Regions from separate parts of the Paenibacillus sp. FSL H3-0333 genome, predicted to be linked through region 4. Evidence: predicted binding sites of a transcription regulator. Region 4 holds the regulator's gene; each other region holds the start of a gene.
The links. The regulator Rex, encoded in region 4, represses fermentation and respiration genes when NADH is low (regulators of the CRP and FNR family bind a similar motif). The targets are predictions, from matches to a motif close to TTGTGAAATATTTCACAA.

Region 1: a site for Rex is predicted at 1,707-1,724, ahead of MHH78_RS27590 (flavocytochrome c). Genes of this name have one in related genera too.
Region 2: a site for Rex is predicted at 1,325-1,342, ahead of qoxA (cytochrome aa3 quinol oxidase subunit II). Genes of this name have one in related genera too.
Region 3: a site for Rex is predicted at 1,960-1,977, ahead of MHH78_RS04835 (formate/nitrite transporter family protein). Genes of this name have one in related genera too.

Annotation. Positions count from the first base shown of each region.
Region 1 is NZ_JBBODG010000001.1:6,247,024-6,251,252, reverse strand. Features, by position in the region: gene MHH78_RS27605 (response regulator) at 1-684, shown strand, start outside; gene MHH78_RS27600 (DUF7660 family protein) at 712-966, shown strand; gene MHH78_RS27595 (hypothetical protein) at 1,103-1,561, opposite strand; gene MHH78_RS27590 (flavocytochrome c) at 1,746-3,176, shown strand; gene MHH78_RS27585 (FMN-binding protein) at 3,202-3,561, shown strand; gene dcuS (DcuS/MalK family sensor histidine kinase) at 3,766-4,229, shown strand, end outside.
Region 2 is NZ_JBBODG010000001.1:7,249,633-7,253,861, forward strand. Features, by position in the region: gene MHH78_RS31645 (polysaccharide deacetylase family protein) at 1-1,109, opposite strand, end outside; gene qoxA (cytochrome aa3 quinol oxidase subunit II) at 1,609-2,625, shown strand; gene qoxB (cytochrome aa3 quinol oxidase subunit I) at 2,670-4,229, shown strand, end outside.
Region 3 is NZ_JBBODG010000001.1:1,078,232-1,082,460, reverse strand. Features, by position in the region: gene MHH78_RS04840 (MFS transporter) at 1-557, opposite strand, end outside; gene MHH78_RS04835 (formate/nitrite transporter family protein) at 1,032-1,859, opposite strand; gene MHH78_RS04830 (FAD-dependent oxidoreductase) at 2,096-3,460, opposite strand; gene MHH78_RS04825 (formate--tetrahydrofolate ligase) at 3,967-4,229, opposite strand, start outside.
Region 4 is NZ_JBBODG010000001.1:3,271,983-3,276,211, forward strand. Features, by position in the region: gene dinG (ATP-dependent DNA helicase DinG) at 1-1,908, shown strand, start outside; gene MHH78_RS14360 (redox-sensing transcriptional repressor Rex) at 2,047-2,697, shown strand; gene MHH78_RS14365 (amidohydrolase) at 2,687-3,988, shown strand; gene MHH78_RS14370 (cell wall elongation regulator TseB-like domain-containing protein) at 4,018-4,229, shown strand, end outside.

The DNA.
Region 1 (4,229 bases), 3.0 Mb from region 4:
ATGGTGGCGAAGTTTAACCGGCATTATCTGGAGCAGGTTGCGGGCTTTGAGTATGCGGGCTGGGCGGCGACAGGGGATGAAGCGAGAACTATGCTGGAGGAGCAGCAGGTAGATCTGGTGCTGCTGGATATTTATATGCCGCGTGTCAGCGGGCTGCAGCTGCTCTCTGCTCTGCGGGAGCAGGGGAGCAAGGTGGATATCATAGTGATCTCCGCCGCCAGTGACAATGCCAGCATCCGCAAGGCGCTGCAGAACGGGGCCGTGGATTATTTGATCAAGCCGTTCGAGTTTGCCCGGTTTCAGGCGGCACTGTCGGCGTATCGTGAAGATTATAAGCTGATGCACAAGGAGCATCTCAGCCAGGAGCAGCTGGATAAGCTGCTGCGGCATTCGCTCGGGACGGAAGAGGAGAAGTACGCTGCCCTGCCGCTACCCAAAGGGCTTGCCGAAGGCACACTGGACAGCATCTGGAGCACGATTAACCGGCTGGAGAGCCCGGTGTTCTCTACGGAGGATATCAGCAGCCATGCGCCCATCTCGCGGATCTCGGTCCGCAAATATCTGGCTTTTCTGACGGAGGCAGGTATTCTGGAAATGGAGCTTAGCTACGGGGCGGTAGGCAGGCCGGTGTATATGTATAAGGTGAGACCTGAAGGGTATGAGCTTATCCGTAAATATCTATAAGCAGCTAAGGGCGGAAGGAGCTGGAGCATGGAATTGCATGAAGCACTGAAGAAGGTTAGAAGCAGGGAGGACTTCACAGCATTCCTTGGCCTGCTGGCTAAGGATTACAGCGCGAATCCGGGCGAATGGGAGAATGGCAGTGTGGAGCTGTATCTGGAAGGAGTTCAGTCCTGGGTAGAGGATATGGATGGATATTATGAGAATCTGAAGCGGCCCGCGCCGCAGAATATCGACTGGAGCTTCATCGCAGGCATACTGTATGCCGGAAAAATATACGAATGAGCGGAAGGAGCTAGCCGCACAATTAAAACGGAGTCACGGTTGTCCCAAGGCTGCCCCAGGCGTTCCATGACTCCATATAGCCGTCACAGTAGCTGTGAAGGTTATTAAGCTATGCCATACATAAGCGTGCGCAGAATCAATCGAAGGCCTGCTGCAGAGCCAGCGGACTGAACTCGTTAATGATTTTGTAGGCTACCAGGTGCGGGTTGTTCATGTCATTGTCATAGATAATCATGTGATGCTTGCCCTTCAAAATAATGTCGAACCGCTGCTTCCGGTCTGCCTGGACAATGGTAATGTAATAGCTGTACTTGTTGTCTGTGCTCACATTGCGGGCGGATTTCATCAGGCGGACGCCGGAGAAATCATCGTAGATCTGCTTAATCGCTTCCGGCTCAGTAAGCACAACGTCCTTCTGTTCACCGGGAACAGAAGACAGGCGGGTAATTTCCAGAGCGGCGATATCTTCCAGACGGACGGTTCGGGTAACTACTCTTTTGAATGAAGTATAGCGGCTCGCGGTGTAGCTCATCAGGGAGACACCGGCTGCTGCCAGAACAGCACCGGCCAGCCAATATTTTTCGCTTTTTTCCATAGTTTCTGTTCCTCCTAGTGATACGGTTGTATAAGCTCCAATTATAAATCTATAAACACATTCAAGCAAATTCACTACCTTTATTTACTTTATCATTTCTTTAATTACTAAATATTCTTGTCAGGGCTCCTTCAGGTTATGATGATTGTGAAAATATGCACAATGACAATTGGAGGAGAACAGAATGAACAGAAAGAGATGGGGAAGTCTGCTGGGCAAGGGGCTGCTGCTGGCAAGTCTGGTGGTATTGCCTGCATGTAACAGCACCAAAGGGGAGTCTACGGACATCGTAATTATCGGCGGCGGCGGCGCGGGAATGACTGCTGCCATTGAAGCGCATAATCAGGGAGCCAAGGTGATACTAGTCGAAAAAATGCCTATGCTTGGAGGAAACACCGTCCGTGCGGAAGGCGGATTGAATGCGGCAGGAACACCTTATCAGGCAGCGGCTGGTATCAAAGACAGTCCGGAGCTGCATTTCGAAGATACCATGAAGGGCGGCAAGAATCTCAATAACCCGGATCTGGTCAGAACGCTTACGAACGGCGCGGCGGCTTCGGTGGAGTGGCTGAAGGAGAATGGAGCCGAGTTGTCTGAGGTGGGACGCGCAGGCGGGGCAAGCGTGAACCGGATTCACCGTCCGGCAGGCGGAGAAGCAGCAGGGAATTTCATCGTAGTCGCGCTGAAGAAGAAGCTGGAGGAGTACAAAATTGATGTGCGCCTGCGGACGACTGCCGATGAGATCGTCAAGAATAAGGACGGCGTGGTTACCGGAGTGAAGGTGACGGATAAGGATGGCAAGCAGTACACGATCAGTGCGAATTCCGTTATTCTGGCGGCCGGCGGTTTTGGAGCTAATATGGACATGATCAAGGGGTACCAGCCGAAGCTGGAAGGGTTCTCCACCACTAACCATCCGGGCGCAACCGGCGATGGTACAACGATGGCAGAGAAGATCGGTGCCAAGCTGGTAGACATGAAGGAGATTCAGATTCATCCGACCACCATTCCGAATCAAGGCGTGCTGATCACAGAAGGGGTACGCGGAGACGGTGCGATTCTGGTCAATAGCGAAGGCAAGCGATTCACGAATGAACTGCTGACCCGCGATGTCGTGTCCCAGAATATTCTAGCCCAATCCGGCAAAGTAGCTTATCTGATCTTCAATGATGAGCTGCGTGCGAACCTGAAGGCAACTGAGGTTTATTTTGGAATGGATCTAGTCAAAGAAGCGGCAACACCTGAAGAATTGGCGGCACAGATTGGTGTAGATGGCAAAGCACTTGCGGATACACTGAAAACGTATAATGGCTTCGTTGCTTCCGGTAAGGATACAGAGTTTGAACGGCCGGATCTTGAGCTGTCTTTTGAAAAGGGTAAATATTATGCAATTCAGGTAACACCGGGAATCCACCATACCATGGGCGGAGTAGCGATTAACACTCAGGCTCAGGTACTGGATACCAAGGATCAGGTCATTGCCGGGCTGTATGCTGCGGGCGAAGTAACCGGCGGAGTACACGGCGCGAACCGTCTGGGCGGTAATGCACTGGCAGACATCACTACCTTCGGGCGGATTGCAGCGGATGAAGCTGTGAAGGCACTTAAGAAATAGGAACTTTCAGAAGGAGGAATTACTCATGCACAAGTGGACAAAAACCTTGCTGTTCTCTGCCCTCGCGGCTGCAACAGTATTAACGGCGGGCTGCTCTTCATCTTCCGGCAAGTATGTGGACGGGACATATGATGGTACGGGCAAAGGGGTCAAGAGTGATATTAAAGTAGCGGTAGAGATCAAGGATGAGAAGATCGACGCTATTACCGTAGAGGAGCATAAGGAGACGCAGGCGATGATCGATGCGGCCGTGGAGAATACGATTCCTGAAATTATTGAAAAGCAAACCACAGAAGGCGTAGATGCCCTCTCCGGTGCTTCCGGCTCCAGCGGCGGGATTATTGAAGCGGTGACCCAGGCGCTGGAACAGGCCAAGAAGCAGTAAGTCATCATTCAATTGCTTATAAAAGAGTTGTGGTCATATCACCTGAGCAAGCCCAGCCCTCCTGTCTCCGGCAGCACGGCTGGGCTTGCTGCATAGTTCCATCCCCAGGAAGCCATCCCCGGGAGTAGCTTTACAAATTCAGGTTCAACTAATATAGTTCGAATGGTATAGGAATATGGGACATGAAGGGAGGTCTTCGCACCAGTGGCCAGGAAAAAAAGCTACAGTCTGCGCACAATGATTGCCGTCATGGTGTCTGCCGTTGTCCTGCTGGTATTGCTGATTTTATATTTTATTTTCCGCAATCAGATTATTCCGCAGACCCGGCAGGCACTGGAGGATAAGGCGATTACGATTGCCCGTACTATCGCCCTGATTCCGCTGGTCTCGGAGGGACTCAGTGAAGGCAACAGCAAGGAGATTCAGGACTACACCTCAAGAATCGCCCGCCGTAATGATATTATGTTCGTGGTCGTGACAGATATGAAGGGAATCCGCTATTCCCATCCGGATGCCTCGCTGGTCGGACTGCCCTTTGCGGGAGGCGGTCAGGAGATATCGCTGCGCGGAGGGGAGAGCATCTCCGAAGGGGCCGGGCCGCTCGGCAGATCTCTGCGCGGCTTCGTGCCGGTCTATAACAACCGGGGGCATCAGGTGGGAGTGGTCAT
Region 2 (4,229 bases), 4.0 Mb from region 4:
ATGAGCTTGAAGGTATAGCCTTCCTTCTTCAGCTTCTCCAGAATACGCGGCAGCACCTTGAGTGTAGCCTTCTGGTCATGCATCAGAATGACCGGATTGGTCTTGGACGCCTTCAGCTTGTTCACCTGATCCATCACGGTGTTATAGATTCTGTCGCTGTTCTGTTTGTATTTCCAGTCATAGGAATCCACGTTCCAGTCCCAGAGATGATATCCCTGCGTCAGGACTTTATCGCGGAAGGACTTGGTGAAATACGGCTTGCTTCCATATGGCGTACGAATCAAGGTGGTGCTGGCTCCCGTCAGCTTCTTCAGTGTCGCATTGGCCCCCGACATCTCGGCAAGCGCCGCTGCCGGCGAAGCATAGAACTTCTCCTGGCGGTGGGTCACGCCATGCAGCGCTAAGCCATGGCCTTCTTTCGCAGTCCGCTTCACCTGGGCGGGATGCTGATTCATGTTGTTCCCCAGCATGAAGAAGGTTGCCTGTACGTCATATTTACGGAGGATGTCCAGCAGGTCGCCAGTCGTGGCTGACGGGCCATCGTCGAAGGTCAGGTATACGGTCCGGCCCGGCTTGCCCGGCTCAGTGGGTGTAACCGGAGTCGCTGGATTCGTTGGAGCTACCGGAGCCTCCGGCTTCAGCTCGGCAGCATATTTATCGGTGAAGGCTGCATCGGTAAGCTGCGCCGAGCCGTCCTTCACACGAAGTAAATATTTATCTCCCGCATAGGAAATGCTATACCCGAGGTAACCGCTGAGCTTCAGCGGAGCCATGAGTTTGCCGTCCTGTACGAAAGTGCTCATAGGCACGGCAGTCCCATCCTTCAGCACCGCACCTCCGTCCTTGCTCAGCAGGGTAAGCGAACCTGTCCCGCCGGCTACGTGAATCCCGTCCGTCAGGCCGGTAAGGGTCCATTTCAGCTCATCCGCAAGCGCGCGCAGCGGTACATAATAGGTGCCTTTTACGGATACAGCTTCAACCTTGCTTAATTTATCGTTGACTCCGAGTTTAAGAATAGTGCTATCACCTTTAGCGTTAGCCGGGACCTGCACAAGCCCCATAATTAGGAATAAAGACATGAATAAGAGCAGAATTTTCTTGATGCGCACAGCAGCAGTCTCCAATCTATGTATATTTGTCTATCACTTTATCATATATACTTTCAACGTAATTTGAGAGATTGTAACCGCAAGCTAAGAAATTGTTACTCTTATGCAATGATAAATGAGGGTTCGCCATTATTTTCAGAAAGCACGCAATTCTCGTCGAATGCTGTCACAGCAGGCGTTACACGGTTAAATCAGCGGTTTTTGGCACAGAATAATTGTGACAAATTTAATAACAATATCGGAATTTTGAACAAAAATTGAACAACCTTAAAATTAGCTAAAGTGCGCCACTACAGTGATCTTTATCATACCCTTAGGGAGTTGTAACAATTTGATCACACATATTTAACTTGTTCGCCATTTTTAAGGTCTATTTTATATAATTATACAAAATATGTATTTTGCATTATGGGTAAGTAGTTCTTACTATAGATACAGATCAATGTACTTCCGTTAATGAACGGCGAATGAAAAGTAGTATTGAAGGAAGGAGTTCTATATGAAAAAAAAGGGACCGTTATACGCTCTGTTTCTAAGCCTGATCCTTCTCCTGCCGGGATGCAGCTCAATCGCTGTTCTGAACCCGAAGGGGCCGTCTGCCAGAACGTTATCTGACACCATTATCCTCTCAATTATTGTAATGCTTGGTGTTCTGGCAGTTGTCTACATCCTATACATCTTTGTATTGGTGAAATACCGTGCGAAGAAGAGTAATGAGGGTTACATTCCAAAGCACGAGGAAGGCAATGTAGTCCTTGAGGCGATCTGGATTATTATCCCGATCATTATCGTAGCCTTCCTGTCTGTTGTAACCGTCAAGACGACAAACGAAGTGGAGAATGTGGCTGCGGATTATAAAGATCAGACTCCGCTGGTCATCTATGCGTCCTCCTCCAACTGGAAATGGCATTTCAGTTATCCGGAAGAAGGCATTGAAACAGTTAACTACGTGAATATGCCGGTACACCGTGCAGTTGAATTCAGAATGTACTCATTCGGCACCATTACCAGTCTTTGGATTCCACAGCTTGCCGGTCAAAAGTACGCGATGAGCGACATGCTGACAACGCTTCACCTCTCCGCTGATACGGAAGGCTCTTATATCGGAAAGAATGCTAACTTCAGCGGTAAAGGCTTCGCCCACATGGAATTCGAAGCACTTGTTCTGAGTAACAAAGGTTACGAGGACTGGGTGAAGGAAGTGAAGGAAACTGCACCTAAGCTGACTGAGGAAGAATTCAAAGGCCTGCTGGCCACGGATTACCTCGGACGCAAAACGTATTCCTCCACCCATCTGGAGTTCAGCCCTCCTCCGGGAAATCACGGAGATCATATGAGCGGCGGCGGCAAGGAGATGGATATGGACAACGGCAATCCGGAGCATCAGGATAACAAGGACATTCATCCGTCTCCCGAGCCGTCCAGCGGAACGGAATTCGACAGCAAGCCTGATCCGGAAGTCGATCAGCCGCTGCCAAGCTCCCCTGTGGATGAAAGCACACATGAAGGACACTAGCTCTCTGAAGAGCTTAATGCAACACACTGAAAGGAGCTACCCTAATGGATTTGGACAAATTTAAGGTTCACGGCGAACCCTTGATATACGGGGCCATGATCAGTATTGCACTGGCAACCATCGGGATTCTCGTAGGGCTTACCTATTTCAAGAAATGGGGCTATCTGTGGCGCGAATGGCTGACCACGGTTGACCACAAAAAAATCGGGATCATGTACATCCTCGCGGCGCTGCTGATGCTGTTCCGCGGCGGTGTAGATGCAATGATGATGCGTCTGCAGACGGCTGCGCCGGAAATGAAATTCCTCGATGCGCAGCATTACAATGAGGTCTTCACCACCCATGGTCTGATCATGATTCTCTTCATGGCCATGCCTTTTATCATCGGTCTGATGAACGTAATCATTCCGCTGCAGATCGGCGCACGGGACGTTGCCTTCCCGCGGCTGAACGCCGTCAGCTTCTGGCTCTTCTTCATGGGCGCCATGCTGCTGAACATTTCCTTCGTCATCGGCGGCTCGCCGGATGCGGGCTGGTCAGCCTACTTCCCGCTGGCGAGTCTTGAATTCAGCCCGACCGTAGGGAACAACTACTACTCTCTGGCCTTGCAGATTTCCGGTATCGGTACGCTGATCACCGGGGTTAACTTTATCGTAACGATTCTTAAGATGCGCGCACCAGGCATGACGCTGATGAAGATGCCGATGTTCACCTGGTCCGTACTCATCACCAACGTTATCATTGTCTTCGCCTTCCCGGTTCTGACCGTAGCGCTGGCGATGATGATGTTCGACCGCCTCTTCGGCTCCCAGTTCTTCACGATGGCCAACGGCGGGATGGATATGCTCTGGGCCAACCTGTTCTGGGTCTGGGGACATCCGGAGGTCTATATCGTTATCCTTCCGGCCTTCGGTATTTATAGTGAGATTATCGCCACCTTCTCGAAGAAGAACCTGTACGGCTATACCTCCATGGTATTCAGCATGCTGATCATCTCGCTCCTGTCCTTCCTTGTATGGGCGCACCATTTCTATACAATGGGTCAAGGTGCCATGGTCAACAGCTTCTTCTCAATCACAACGATGGCCATAGCAGTACCTACCGGGGTCAAAATATTCAACTGGCTATTCACCCTGCGAAAGGGCAGGATTACCTTCACGACCCCGATGCTGTACACACTGGCCTTTATCCCGATCTTTACGATCGGCGGGGTAACGGGCGTCATGCTGGCAATGGCCAGCGCCGATTACCAGTATCACAACACGATGTTCCTGGTAGCGCATTTCCACTACGTGCTGATTCCGGGTGCCGTGTTCGCCGTCATCGCCGGCTTCCACTATTGGTTCCCTAAAGTGTTCGGCTTCCGCCTGAACGAACGGCTGGGCAAGCATGCCTTCTGGTGGATCATCATTTCCTTTAACGTAACCTTCTTCCCAATGTTCTTCCTGGGACTGATGGGAATGACACGCCGTCTGTATACTTACTCTAAGGAATCAGGCTTTGGTCCGCTCAATATGCTGAGCTTCGTCGGGGCCGTCGGACTCGCGATCGGCTTCGTGATCCTGGTCTACAATATTTACTGGAGTACCCGCTACATGCCGAGA
Region 3 (4,229 bases), 2.2 Mb from region 4:
CCTACCTTGCGCAGATAGACGAAGAAGAATCCGGCAAATACGGCCGAGGTCACCCCGTTAAGCACAAAGCTCAGCATATAATTGCCCAGGAAGCCGCTCAGCGCGGTTCCCAGGGCTACCCCTATATTATTGGCAACATAGATGATATTGAACAGCTCTGCGCGCTGCTCCGCGAACCGGAAACCGATAAACGCCTGGATCGCCGGGAGGGAGAGGGAGTTAAACAATCCCATCATACCCATCACGATAATGAATACGCTCCAGCTTCCGCTCGCCCACGGGAGCGCAAACAGCGTCAGGGCGTTCATGGCCAGAGCGCCGACAATCAGACGGTTGACCCCTACCTTATGGTACAACGAACCGCCCAGCAGCTGTCCGGCAATTCCGCCAAGTGACTGCACCAGCAGAACAATTCCCGCGTCCTTCATGCTGCGTCCCAGTTCATCGAATACATACATTGTAACCAGCGGCCACATCAGCGCACTGCCGGTAGCATTAATAAGACTGGCAATCAAAAATACTTTAATTTCCTTCGGATAGGCCTGCATGAATCTCATATCTTGTCTGTCATCCCCTGTAACATAGCTGTCATTAATTCATCCAGTATCATCCCAAAACAGGGGGCGGGGCAAGCATACGCGTTAATGCTGTATCGCGGGAAACCAGGGAATTATCCTATTGAAAATCAATCCTGTCTTCACCGCCGCCAGCGATATTAATATTCTATAACCCGCTCTTTCACACGTAAAGAAAAATACCTCGCCCGCACTGATTCGTTCCCCGGAAGCCGGGGTAATGATCCATATGAAACACTCCCTATTTTATTCACCGTGAGATCCGATTTCGTTCCCCCGAATCGGATTGCACGGTGAATTTTGTTTTGTCCCGAGGATGATCCTGCTGTACCCGATACAAAAACACTCCCTGTCTCTACGAATCCCTTGATGCAGGGTGCCGAGAAGCAGGAAGTGCTTAGGCCAAGCTATGTTACAGACCAGCGATGTGATTCACACCGGGTCAAAATCTGTAGATTAAGCGTGTTTCTTCAATCCAGCAGCAGGTACGCCTGCGGCTGGGCTCACAGCACCCGGCTCCTTGCGCAGATAAGCCATCCAGTACGCCGCAGCCACGAAGATTGCGCCGCCCGTCAGATTGCCCAGCCAGACCGGAACGAAGTTGGCCACATACTGGCCCCAGGTGAAATGTCCTTCGAAGATCGCAGCAGGGATAAGGAACATGTTAGCTACAACGTGCTGGAAGCCGATGGCTACAAACGCCATGGTCGGGAACCAGATACCGAGGATTTTGCCGCTGAAATTGTCTGCCCCGTACGACAGCCATACCGCCAGCGCTACGAGCCAGTTACAGCCGATCCCGGAGATAAAAGCCTGCAGGAACGTAGCATCGATCTTATGCTCCGCCATACTTACCAGCTTCTCCAGATACACGCCATCTGATGTAAGACCAACGATGTGACCGAAGAAATAAGCGACGAATAAGGCACCCGCCAGGTTGCTGAGTGTGATCAGCACCAGGTTCTTAATGACTTCCCAGAAGGAAATCTTCTTCGCAATAAAAGCCAGCGGCACAGCCATCATATTGCCTGTCAGCAGTTCTCCTCCGGCAAGCAGCACCAAGATCAGTCCTACCGGGAACACCGCAGCCCCGATGAAGTTGGCAATGGACCCCCACTCGGCAGGCGCACCGGCAATGACACGAATATCCAGCAAAAATCCGAGCGCGATAAACGCTCCTCCCAAGAAACCAAGAATGAGTACAGTGCTGAGCGGATTATGCGCCTTCTTGACTCCGTTCTCTACCGTGACTTCAGCGATTCCCTGCGGTTTGTTATAAGCCATGATTCCTATCCCCTTCTAATTACTTAAAATTTGTTCCTTTATGCCATTGTAACGTGATCACAATCACATTTACGTGATAAAAGTCACTATCATAAAAACCACGTGAAAGTTTTCACTGACATGTCAAATTTACCATAAAAGCTGGCTGTACGGAAAATTTTTTCATTCCCGCTGCCATTGCATCGAGAGTTCACAAAAAAAGAGCCCTAAGCGGGCTCCGGCAAAATATTCAGCTCTTATACGTGTACAGGTTCTTTGACGGCAGCTAGCTTAGGCAGAGCCTGAAGGCCTGCGGTGTTCAGGAAGTTCCAAGGCTTGTTGTATTGCGGCTGGAAGAAGAAGTCGATGAAGGCCAGCTGGTCCACGGTCATCTTATTCTGGATGCAGACCGATACGGTATTGATCGACTGCGTCAGATCCATCTTGGACATAATCTGCGCGCCCAGAATGCGGCGGGTGGCACGGTCAAAGACCACTTTTACCTGAACCTGCTCGAAGGTCGGCATGAACTCCGGACGGTAGTTGTCGATCAGCATCACGCTCTCCGTATCCATTCCCTCGGCTGCAGCAGCCTCTTCAGTCAGTCCGGTTCCGGCAATATTGTCCTCGTAGATCTTGATGCCCGATGTTCCTTGTGTACCCATGTAAGGGATCGTGTTCGAGACCAGATTGCGGGCAACCAGCGTTCCCATACGCACAGCGTTGGTGGCCAGCGGGATGTATGCATGTTTACCCGTTGGATTGTAATGAATCGCGCAGCTGTCACCGGCAGCATAGACATCCGGCAGGCTGGTCTGCATATAATCGTTAACCATAATCGCGCCGTTCGGCAGCATATCCACTTGACCCTTCAGCAGCTCTGTATTCGGACGGAAGCCAATGCAGAGAATCACCAGATCCGTCTCATGCTCACCCTTGCTCGTAATCACCTTGGTCACTCTGCCGTTCTCACCAGCGAAGGAGGCGACCTTCTCGCCCAGCGCCAGCTTAATGCCGTGATCCTCAAGCGACTGCTGGATCGGTGCGGTGAACTCTTCATCGAGATATTTGCTCAGGATGCGGTCTTCCCCATCAATCAGCGTAACTTCCTTGCCATTCATCTGAAAAGCTTCCACCAGCTCGACCCCGATATATCCGGCACCGACCACAGTAATTCTTTTCACCTTCTGCGCTTCTTCGATAATGGTGTTGGAGTGATTGTAGTTCTTCGAGAGCAGGATGCCCTCCATCTCTATTCCTTCGAGCTTAGGCACAATCGGCCATGAACCTGTTGTCATAATTAGTTTGTCATAAGTATCTTCCATTTCCTCGCCGGTGACGAGGTTGCGGGCCTTCAGGGTCCGGCGGGCGGTGTCAATGTTGATTACCTCATGACGCATCTTCGTCAGCACACCCAGGGCGGCAAGCTGTTCCGGGGAGGAATAGAATAGTCCCTGCGGGTCCTTGACCACACCGCCAACGTATAAGGCTATGCCGCAAGACAGGAATGAGATATTATCGTTGCGCTCGTACACCGTAATCTGTGCATCCGGGTATAACTGTGCGGTATTTACAATGGCGGCCGTTCCGGCGTGGGTACATCCAATAACTGCTACTTTCATGATTTCTTCCTCCTCCAAGTTGAAAAGCTTATTTAGTAGGGCTTGTGATTGCGTCTGTAAAAAAGTGCTGTACTGACTGCGTTTATACAACTTTACATTTGTGATTGTTTTCACTTTATACACTGATTATATTGTGATATTTATCACATTGCAAGGGTTATTGTGATTTTTCTCACATTGTTCACAATTTCAAATTTTAATAACTTTGGAGTTTCACCGCATCATCCACTCCATTTGTACCGCCGCTGCACTCTTCAACCTTGGCTTAGTTTCCCCCGGAGGAGGGGCATTATGTCTGCCAGGAGCAGGAAACAGCAGGAGGAAATTTGGCCTACGCGGCGCGCCCGGTCCAATTGTGATCGTTCTGTTTTTAGGCGCGCTGCTCATTTTCATGCTGGGGTTGTGCCTTGAAAGACATGTTTGTTTTGGCATACAAAAAAGCCTCACCCTCCGCAGCATATCTGCGGTAAAGTGAGGCCAAACTACAACTGTTAGCTGATGCTGTCTTATTCCAGACCCGAGATTACGCCATCCTCGTCCACCAACAGGCTTTCTGCCGCAGGCTTGGCGGGGAGACCCGGCATCGTGACCATGTTGCCGGTGATCACTACAGCGAATCCCGCCCCGAGGGACAGAGTGATGTCCCGAATGCCCATGGTGAAGCCTTCCGGGGCTCCGAGCAGCCGGGGCTGATCCGAGAAGGAATACGGGGTTTTGGCCATGCAGACCTGAAGATGATGCAGGCCCAGCCGGTCAATGACAGCGAGAC
Region 4 (4,229 bases):
ACCATTAACCTTCAGGATCAGCTGCGGGAGCGGGATATCCCGCTCTTAACCAGCGTTGTGCCGTTCCCGTTCAAGGCCTCCATCTTTAAGGGAAGAGGGCACTATTTGTGTCTGCGCAAGTTCGAACATAGAATGAACAAAAAGGACTTTACGAGTCCAAGGGAAGAAGCGCTCACCGCTGCGCAAATGCTCGTCTGGCTGACCCAGACGACGACCGGCGATGATGAGGAGCTTAACTTAAGCGGACGGGGCGGCGATTTCTGGGAGACTGTTTCCAGTGATACCGACTCCTGCCTGGGACGCGCCTGTCCCTGGTTCCGCAAATGCTATTACCACCGGGCCAAGCATGAAGCCGGGATCTCCGATGTGGTGGTCACCAATCACTCCAAGCTGTTCGCAGATGTCAAAGCCGGGCATCAGCTTCTTCCGGCGTACGACCATCTTGTTATTGATGAAGCCCATCATCTGGAGGATATTGCCGGCAAGCATCTTGGCATGCAGATGAAATATTTCACATTCGCCCATACCCTCACCCGTCTCTATAAAGATAGCCGTAGCGGGCAGCTGCCTGCCCTCCGCCAGAGTCTGCAGTCTTCAGGCAGTGAGCAGGCCTCCGAATGGAGCGGCGTGATCGACCGGATCTATCCAGATCTGCTGACGGTGAAGGAGTCCTGGGATGCGCTTAGTGACAGGCTCTTCAGCCTGCTGCCCGAGCGCAGCGATGCCGGAGCCGGTGAAGCAGGCCAGCTGGTGGCACGCCTGCAGCCGGGCAAGAAGCCGAAGGATTGGGAGGAGCTGGCTGCCCTTGAGAATACACTGAACCTCAGTCTGAGCGATATCATCCGCAAGGGCGACAAAATGCTCAATGAGATGCGTGACACGGACAGCCAGTCCTCCTCAGACAGTCTTGTGACTGATATCGGCGGGTTATTCAAGGATCTGGCATCCATTAGAGAGCAGATCCGCTTCTTCATGAGTCTGAACGATGAGAATATCGTGTATTGGCTGGAGGGAAGCGGCAATTATAAGGGCAAGTCGCTGCAAATGTATGCTGTTCCCGTAGATGTCAGCACCCAGCTCAGGGAGCTGTTCTTCGATAAGAAGAAGAGCATTATCCTGACCTCGGCCACCTTATCCGTGGATAAATCCTTCCAGTTCATGATCGATAACCTGGGTCTTGGCGAGGCTGCCGAGCAGAGGCGTCTGATGACTGCACTGCTTCCATCGCCATTCAAGTATCGTGAGCAGGCTCTCCTGGTCATTCCCCGGGACTTCCCTAGCGTCAAGGGAAGTATAGGTGATGCCCGCTTTGTGGACACCCTCGTGCACTCCCTTGCCGAGACAGCTGTAACAACACGGGGGCGGATGCTGGTGCTGTTCACCTCCTACAAGATGCTGCGCCAGGTGTATGAACCGCTGAAGGAGGCGCTTGCCTCACAGGATATCGCGGTGCTGGGACAAGGCGTGGAAGGCGGCAGCCGGAGCAAGCTGATCCGCCGCTTCCAGGATAGCCCGGCTTCGGTCTTGCTGGGTACCAGCAGCTTCTGGGAAGGGGTGGATATCCCGGGAGAAGCATTGACCTGCCTGGCGATTGTCAGACTGCCGTTCCAGCCGCCGAATCACCCGCTGGCAGAAGCGAAGTCGGAGCTGCTTCAGGCACAGAAGAAGAATCCGTTCATGAAGCTGTCCGTGCCGCAGGCCGTCATCCGCTTCAAGCAGGGCTTCGGGCGGCTGGTCCGCACGGCGCAGGACCGGGGCATCGTAATTGTGTACGATACCAGAGTCATTGAATCGCATTACGGAAAGTACTTCCTGTACTCGCTCCCCGGTCCCAAGATGGAGCATATGCTCACCGAGCAGATGGTCCCGAGAATTGCCGAATGGCTGGATGACGGCGGGGTTTCCTAATTCATCTGCTATTGCTATTATTAATAAGTCATGATTAACCTGAAGATCCGTTCCCGCCTGCCCTGCCACTCCGGCAGGCGGCGGGGCACGGTTGCTATAATTGTACGGGTCTAACACAACTTTTAAGGAGGAGAATACATGAAATCGGATAAAATATCGGAGGCCGTCGTGCGCAGGCTACCAGTGTACCTGCGTTTCCTGAACGATCTCCAAAAACGTGAAATCTCCACAGTCTCTTCCCAGGAGCTGGGCCAGAAGCTTGATCTGAATCCCGCCCAGATCCGTAAGGATTTGGCTTATTTCGGTGATTTTGGCAGAAAAGGCATCGGCTATGATGTATCTTATCTGATTGAGAAGATCCGCCATATCCTGAAGCTTGACCAGCAAATTAATGTTGCACTGGTTGGAGCCGGTAATCTCGGTCATGCCTTGTCAAACTACAACGCTTACTTAAAGGATACGATGAAGATTACTGCCATCTTCGATGCCTACCCGCCGAAGGTGGGCCAGCAAATCAACTCGCTGGTTGTGCAGCCGATGGAGGAGCTAAGCAGTACAATCCGTTCGCAGGGCATCCGGATCGGGATTATTACCGTGCCCGACAGCGAAGCCCAGAACGTAGCTGATATTCTTGTCGATTCCGGTATCGAGGCGATTCTGAACTTCGCACCGGTTATTCTCAAGACGCCTGCCAATATCCGGATTCATGCCGCAGATTTCACCACAGATCTGCAGAGCTTGGCCTATTATTTGCATGATGGAAAGGATGAGGCTGAAGATGAGCAGTAAGATCACGATAATCAAGAATGGGCACTTCCTGGTTCCGGGCAGTGACAAGCCGGTTCTGAGCGGGTACATGACCCTGGAGAATGATTTGATTACTTACATAGGTGAAGCTGAGCCAGTAGTGGAGGATGGCGCACAGGTCGTAGACGGCAGCCGTCTGCTGTTCATGCCTGGTCTGGTCAATACCCATGGTCATACTGCAATGTCACTGCTGCGCGGATACGGCGACGATATGGTGCTTCAGTCTTGGCTGCAGGAGAAGATGTGGCCGATGGAAGAGAAATTCACTGGTGATGATGTATATTGGGGAACCTCGTTGTCCGTGCTGGAGATGCTGAAGGGCGGCACAACCACCTTCCTCGATATGTATGATCATATGGACCGGGTAGCGGAAGTGACCGAGCAGTCCGGTATTCGTGCGGTGTTGATGCGCGGCGTAATTGGGCTGTGCCCGGAAGAGGTACAGCAAGCGAAGCTCGCTGAGGCGATTGCTTTTGCCCGTAACTGGCACGGCAAGGCTGACGGCAGAATTACGACCATGCTCTCACCGCACGCCCCGTACACCTGTCCTCCAGAGTTTTTCATGAAGTTTGTGCAGGCTGCCCATGATCTGGACCTGCCAATGCACACCCATATGTCCGAGACGCGCCATGAAGTGGAACAGAACGTGGCCGACTACGGCCTGCGTCCGGTCGCACATCTGGAGAAGCTCGGAATGTTCACCCGTCCTTCGCTCATTGCCCACGGGGTTCATCTGAACGATGAAGAGATCGGGATTCTGGCCCGCCATAACGTTGGCGTGTCGCATAACCCCGGCAGTAACCTGAAGCTGGCCAGCGGGGTTGCTCGTGTTCCTGAACTGCTGAGAGCCGGGATTAAGGTCTCCCTGGGTACAGACGGCGCGGCAAGCAACAACAATCTGGATATGTTCGAAGAGATGAGGCTGGCGGCTCTGATCCACAAGGGCGTAAGCGGTGATCCTACAGCGGTACCGGCTCCTGAGGCGCTTCTGATGGCTACGGAGTACGGGGCGCAGTCTATTTTCCTAAGCGGGGTAGGCCGGCTTGCAGCAGGAATGAAGGCCGACTTCATCGCACTTGATATTGACCAGCCTCATCTGCTGCCGCATACCGATCTGCTCTCCCATGCCGTATATTCGGCAAGTGCCAAGGATGTAGAGCATGTATGGGTGAACGGCCAGCAGGTTGTGAAGCATGGACAATGCCTGACACTTGATGAAGAAGCCATCCGCCGCAAAGCACAGGAGACGTTCGAGAGCCTGCTTAAACGGTAATTCAGGGGAACGGGAAAGGAAGCAGCGTGGTGAAGAAGAAGAGGGGAAAATGGATCTGGCTGGGGATTACCGTGGTGCTGCTCCTTCTGTTCGGACTAAGCCAGTTCTATGCCTACATTATGAAGGACCAGTGGAACGAGCGGAGTGAGGCCAAGGAGCTGGCCCGGGCGCGTGCCGGACTAACAGAGGTAACCAAGGCCCAGAAATCTGTATGGAATGAGAATGAGATCTACTGGGTGCT